DNA from 2 places in the Noviherbaspirillum sp. ST9 genome. Region 2 is predicted to be linked to the other one. Evidence: predicted binding sites of a transcription regulator. Region 2 holds the regulator's gene; the other holds the start of a gene.
The links. Region 2 encodes sigma-54, which starts transcription at its own class of promoters, with help from an activator protein. Its sites were predicted from a motif close to TGGCANGNAANCTGCTTT; they were not measured.
Positions count from the first base shown of each region.

Region 1: prpB (methylisocitrate lyase) is a predicted target of sigma-54. The motif match lies at 1,758-1,775, and genes of this name have one in related genera.

Region 1 covers NZ_JBLWFR010000003.1:183,714-187,179, forward strand. The annotation lists gene prpR (propionate catabolism operon regulatory protein PrpR) at 9-1,613, opposite strand; gene prpB (methylisocitrate lyase) at 1,827-2,717, shown strand; gene prpC (bifunctional 2-methylcitrate synthase/citrate synthase) at 2,736-3,466, shown strand, end outside.
Region 2 covers NZ_JBLWFR010000004.1:502,653-506,118, forward strand. The annotation lists gene ACNOHI_RS11535 (enoyl-CoA hydratase/isomerase family protein) at 1-526, opposite strand, end outside; gene hpf (ribosome hibernation-promoting factor, HPF/YfiA family) at 680-1,027, opposite strand; gene ACNOHI_RS11545 (RNA polymerase factor sigma-54) at 1,120-2,616, opposite strand; gene lptB (LPS export ABC transporter ATP-binding protein) at 2,636-3,376, opposite strand; gene lptA (lipopolysaccharide transport periplasmic protein LptA) at 3,378-3,466, opposite strand, start outside.

The DNA.
Region 1 (3,466 bases), on a different contig from region 2:
AAGTCATCCTATTGCACTTGGTTCAGCTTTCGCCACAGTGTCGTTCGGCTGATGCCCAGATACTTCGCCGCCGCTTCACGATTACCATTGAAGCGCTCCAGCACCTGCTGGATCGATTCCGACTGCGGTGCCGGCAGACGTTTCGCCGACGCTTCCGCCTTCGCCGCGCTTGCCAGTTCCGGCGCAACAGAAAGCACAAAGCTCGGCGACAGCGCCTGCAGCGGTTCCGCCGCAAGGAAGAGCGCGAGGCGTTCCATCAAATTGCGCAGCTCGCGCACATTGCCGGGCCACACATAGCTGGCCAGCATGGGCGCGCAGGCCAGGAGTTCCGCATGCAGGTTTGCATGCGGCCGGACGCCGAGTGAGGCGAGTGCATTCTTGAGTCCCCATTCCGCCAGCGCCACCAGATCGTCGGTGCGCTCGCGCAGCGGCGGCAGCGTCAGGCGCAGCACGCCGAGCCGGTAGAAGAGGTCGGCGCGAAAGCGGCCATCCCTCACGCGCTGGTCGAGGTCGCAATGCGTGGCGCTGATGATCCGCACATTGACCGGGACGGGGCGCGTGCCGCCCACACGCACCACCTCGCGTTCTTCCAGCACACGCAGCAGGCGCGTCTGCAACTGCAATGGCATTTCGCCGATTTCATCGAGGAACAGCGTGCCGCGATTGGCCGCTTCGAACAGGCCCGCATGTCCTCCGCGGCGCGAACCGGTGAATGCGCCTTCTTCATAGCCGAACAGTTCCGACTCCAATAGGGACTCCGCCACCGCGCCGCAGTTGATGGCGACGAAAGGTTGCCGCGCGCGCTGGCTTTCTCGATGAATGGCCTGTGCGGCCAGTTCCTTGCCCGTGCCCGTCTCGCCCTGGATCAGCACTGTCGCCGGCGATTTGGCGAACAGTTCGATGGAATGACGCACGGATTGCATGGCCGGGGATTCGCCACGCAGGTCGTTCAGGCCGTGCTTGGCGCGCAGCGTGTCGGCAACCGGTTGCGCCCGGCCGCGTCCCGATTCCAGCTGCGTGAAGCGCGCGATTTCCAGTGCATCCTCGAATGCCTGGCGGATGGATGCGGCCGAATAGACGAACACGCCTGCCAGTCCGGCTTCCTCCGCCAGGTCCGTAATCAGGCCCGCGCCGACGATGGCCTTGATGCCGGCGGATTTCAATTCGTTGATTTGCGCGCGCGCGTCTTCCTCGGTGACGTAGGTCCGCTGGGGGATCTCCATGTCGAAGGTCTTGAGGAACTCTGCCAGTTCCGGCATCGGCGTCTGGTACGTGATGAGGCCGATATGCGGCGTGATCTTGCGGGCGCGGGCGAGCGCCTGCATGACATCGAAGCCGCTGGCCTTGGCGATGACGACCGGCAACGACAGCCGGCTCTTCAGGTAGGCGGCGTTGGAGCCGGCGGAAATGACGGCGTCGCAGCGTTCGGTTTCCAGGCGTTCCCTGATGTGCCGAACGGCGTCTTCAAAACCGAGCTGGATGGGTTCGATCGACGCGCGGTCGTCGAACTCAAGTGTGATGTCGCGGAAGAGGTCGGACAGGCGCGAAATCGAGACCGTCCAGATGATCGGCTTATCCGGCAGGTCGGCGGCGGGGCGGGCAGGGAGTCTCATGTTTCATGAACGTTTCAATGTTTCAATTGTAACGTAAATTGAAACGGGTGAGGGGAATTGATGCAAGACAGGATTGATCGCAAGTGATTGAAATAAAAGGAATTTGTTTTGGTATGACTGACCCTTTCAACCTGGCTTACCGTGTGGCACACCGATTGCAATAAAGCCACCAGCTTCAATCGTTGCAACAGTTACCCACAACAAGGTGAAGACATGAGTCTCTATTCCGCAGGCGCCGCCTTCCGCAAGGCGGTCAAAGAAGAATCCCCGCTGCAGGTCGTGGGCGCAATCAATGCCAACCACGCGTTGCTGGCCAAGCGTGCGGGTTACCGCGCGATCTACCTGTCCGGCGGCGGCGTTGCCGCAGGTTCGCTGGGCTTGCCGGATCTCGGCATTTCCAACCTCGACGACGTGCTGACCGACGTACGCCGCATCACCGACGTGTGCGACCTGCCGCTGCTGGTCGACGTCGACACCGGTTTCGGCTCCTCCGCCTTCAACGTCGCCCGCACCGTCAAGTCGATGATCAAGTTCGGCGCTGCTGCGATCCACATCGAAGACCAGGTCGGCGCCAAGCGTTGCGGCCATCGCCCGAACAAGGAAATCGTCAGCAAGCAGGAAATGGTCGACCGCATCAAGGCCGCTGTCGATGCACGCACCGACGAGAACTTCGTGATCATGGCACGCACCGATGCGCTGGCCGTCGAAGGCCTGGAAGCGGCGCTCGACCGCGCTCAAGCCTGCGTCGAAGCCGGCGCCGACATGGTGTTCCCGGAAGCAATCACCCAGCTCGACATGTACAAGATCTTCGCCGATACGCTGAAGGTGCCGGTCCTGGCCAACATCACCGAGTTCGGCGCCACCCCGCTGTACACCGTCGAAGAGCTCAAGAGCGTCAACGTCGGCCTCGTGCTGTATCCGCTGTCCGCCTTCCGCGCAATGAACAAGGCCGCGGAAAACGTCTACACCGCGATCCGCCGTGACGGCTCGCAGAAGAACGTCGTCGACACCATGCAGACCCGCATGGAACTGTACGAGCGCATCAACTACCACGAATTCGAACAGAAGCTCGACGCGCTGTTCGCACAACAAAAAGCCAAGTAATTTTTCCAGGAGATTCTGATGAGTGACCAACAAGCTGCAGGCTTCAAGCCCAAGAAATCCGTTGCCCTGTCCGGCGTGACCGCAGGCAATACCGCACTGTGCACGGTCGGCCGTACCGGCAACGATCTTCACTATCGCGGCTACGACATCCTGGACGTCGCCGATACCTGCGAATTCGAGGAAATCGCCCACCTGCTGGTACACGGCAAGCTGCCTACCACCGCTGAACTGAAGGCCTACAAGGCCAAGCTGAAGGGCCTGCGCGGCCTGCCGTCGCAAGTGAAGGCTGTGCTGGAAGCGCTGCCGGCCGCCTCGCATCCGATGGACGTGATGCGTTCCGGCGTCTCCGCACTCGGCTGCGTGTTGCCCGAGAAGGATGACCACAACACCCCCGGTGCGCGCGACATCGCCGACAAGCTGATGGCCTCGCTCGGCTCCATGCTGCTGTACTGGTACCATTTCAGCCACAATGGCAAGCGCATCGACGTCGAGACCGACGACGACTCCATCGGCGGCCACTTCCTGCACCTGCTGCACGGCCAGAAGCCATCCGACCTGTGGGTCAAGGCGATGCACACCTCGCTGATCCTGTACGCAGAGCACGAGTTCAATGCGTCCACCTTCACCGGCCGCGTCATCGCCGGCACGGGCTCCGACATGTATTCCGCCATCACCGGCGCGATCGGCGCATTGCGCGGTCCGAAGCACGGCGGCGCGAATGAAGTCGCGTTCGAAATCCAGAAGCGCTA
Region 2 (3,466 bases):
TGGTTTCGCCGGTGACGCCGAGGTAAGTGCCGATTTCGCCGGGCACGCGCGACAGGAAATATCCCCCGCCCACATCAGGGAACAGGCCAATGTTCACCTCCGGCATCGCCATCTTCGTGCGCTCGGTGACGATGCGCAGTCGGTTGGATTCGCCCCCTTGCGCAACACCCATTCCACCCCCCATGACGATGCCGTCCATGACGGCGACATACGGCTTGGGATAGAAGTGGATGAGATGGTTCAGTGCATACTCTTCCGTGAAAAAGTCTTCCAGCGATGCGCTTCCGCCCTGCGGATTCGCCCGTCCCGCGTCGTAAAAGAAACGTATATCGCCACCCGCACAAAACGCACGCTCGCTGCTACTGCGGATCGCCACTGCGCGCACCGCACTATCGCTGCGCCACGCGATCAATGTCGTCGTGAGCGCGCGAACCATGTCGAGCGACAGGGAGTTCAGTGCTTTGGGGCGATCAAGCGTGATGAAGCCGATGTTGTTCTTGATATGGGTCTGGACGAATTCAGTCATGGCCGGCAAGTAAGTACGGGAAGCGGATCATTGTATCGGCAATGCCAGAAGCTCGCAGTCGCACGCCCGACATTCGCCGCGTGGCGGCGGCCAAATAAAAAGGGCGCATTGATGCGCCCTTGATCGTCATGGCCCTGACGGGCCGGAGAAATGTCACGCAGCGGCCGATGTGTCCGGCATGCGCTTGAACGATTCGTGCTGGTGGTCCTGGATCTTTGTCTTGTACTTCAGTACCTGACGGTCCAGTTTGTCAATCAATGTGTCGATGGCAGCGTACAGGTCTTCCGCAAAACTCTCGACATGAATGACGTTGCCCCGTAGTCGCAGATTGACTTCTGCTCTCTGTCTCTTTTCCTTTTCTGACGGTTTTTCCACACCCAAGATGACTGCGATATCAATGACATGGTCGAAATGGCGGATGATGCGTTCCAGCTTGGTTTCCGTATATTCGCGGATGGCCGGTGTCAGTTCGAGGTGATGTCCACTGATTGTAAGATTCATACAGCGCTCCTATGGATGGCGTCGCTGGAGGTTCGCACGTGCCCGCGTAGTCGAGCTACGCCGAACACAGCAACTACACTACAACACGAAAGCTACAGGGATTTGCGCAGATTGACTGGAGGGATTTTCAGGGCTTCGCGATACTTCGCGACGGTACGTCGTGCCACGACCATGCCTTGCTCCCCCAACATATCCGCAATTTTGCTGTCTGAGAATGGATTCTTGGGGTCTTCTGCTCCTATCAATTGTTTGATCAGCGCGCGGATTGCCGTCGATGAAGCTTCGCCCCCCGCTTCTGTGGCGACGTGGCTGCCGAAGAAGTACTTCAACTCGAACATGCCATGGGGGGTCAGCATGTACTTTTGAGTTGTCACACGAGAAATAGTACTCTCGTGTAAACCCAGTGTATCAGCAATTTCACGCAAGACAAGAGGGCGCATGGCGACGGCGCCATGGGAGAAGAAATTGCGTTGGCGGTCGACAATCGCCTGGGCGACGCGCAGGATCGTGTCGAAGCGCTGGCGCATGTTCTTGATCAGCCACTTGGCTTCCTGCAGCTGCGAAGTAAGCGACCCCTCACCCTTGCTCTGCTTGAGGATGTTGGCGTAGAGGGCATTCACGCGCAGGCGCGGCATGACGTCATGGTTGAGGAAAACCTGCCAGCCGTTCTTTGTTTTCTTGACAATGACGTCGGGGACGACGTAATCGGACGCATCCGAGGCAAACAGCGCGCCGGGGTGCGGATTGCAGCTGCGGATGACCGCCTGCGCCTCACGCAGGTCTTCTTCGTCGCAGTCGAGTGCCTTCTTCAGCTTGTTGAAGTCGCGCTGCGCGAACAGGGCGAGATGATTTTCGACGATGTCCAGCGCGCGGCGGCGCGTCACGAGCGCAATTTTCGGAAAGCGACGGATCTGGATTGCAAGACACTCGGATGCATTGCGTGCACCGACGCCTGCGGGCTCAAAGCTCTGGACCAGTTTCAGTGCGACGGCGAGTTCCTCGAGTTCGATCCCGAGCTCTTCCGGCAGACGTGCGTGGATTTCCTCGAGCGGTTCTTCAAGGTAGCCGTTGTCATTGAGCGCGTCGATGATCAGTTCGACGAGTGCGCGGTCGCGATGCTCGCGCACAGTGACGCGCATCTGCTCCAGCAGGTGCTCGCGCAGTGTGACTTCGTGGGCCTCGAGCTGAGGGCGTGCGTCGTCGTCTTCGGGCGCCTTTGAGGTGCGCGCGACGTCGTCGAAACTCCAGTCGCTGTCGCCGGAGCTGGCATCCGATCCCTCTGCGTTGCCACCTTCAAACGCACCTTCGGGTTCTTCGGATGAAGACGCGCTGCTGCTGCCTTCCGCTGCCGGTGCTTCCGTCGTGCTGCCGTTTGCCGTCGGGGATGCGCTGATGGCGCCGTCAGCAAGCAGGCGAACGGAATGGTCGAGGGGATCGTCGACCCGCTCCAGCATCGGGTTGTCCGAGAGGATCTGTTCCAGCTCCTGGTGCAGCTCGAGCGTCGACAGCTGCAGCAGGCGGATCGACTGTTGCAACTGGGGCGTCAGCGCCAGATGTTGCGAGATTCGAAGTTGGAGTGTCTGTTTCATACGTTCTGGTCTTCTTCCGTCACATCCGGAAGTGTTCACCCAAATACACGCGCCGCACCGACTCGTTTGCAATGATGTCGTCAGGACGGCCGCTTGCCAGGACTGAGCCCTGGTTGATGATATAGGCTCTGTCGCAAATGCCCAAGGTCTCCCGCACGTTATGGTCGGTAATCAGCACGCCGATGCCGCGTTCCTTGAGGAAGCGCACGATGCGCTGGATTTCGATGACCGCGATCGGATCCACGCCCGCAAACGGTTCGTCGAGCAGCACGAAGCGCGGGTTGGTCGCCAGGGCACGCGCGATCTCGACGCGACGGCGCTCGCCGCCCGAGAGCGAGAGCGCCTGGTTTTCGCGCAGGCGCTCGATCTGCAATTCGGCGAGGAGCGTGTTCAGCCGCTTGTCGATTTCAGCCTTGGAAAGCGGCTTGTCGTCGATACGTTGCAATTCCAGCACCGCGCGGATGTTGTCCTCGACGCTGAGCTTGCGGAACACCGACGCTTCCTGCGGCAAGTAGGACAAGCCGAGCGTGGCGCGCCGGTGAATGGGCAGGCGGGAAATCGCGACGCCGTTGAGATCGATTTCTCCGGCGTCCGACGGCACCAGCCCCACGATCATGTAGAACGACGTTGTTTTGCCGGCGCCATTCGGACCGAGCAGGCCGACTACTTCACCGCTCGCAACTTGCAGCGAGACATCGTGCACGACCTGGCGCGTGCCGTAGCTCTTTTGCAAACCGTTGACTACCAGTGTGCTCGTCATCTCATTTGTCCTTTGATTCGGAGCGTGGCTGGATAATGGCCTTGATACGGCCGCCGCCGGGCTTGTTTGCACCGGTCGCCGTGTTGTTCA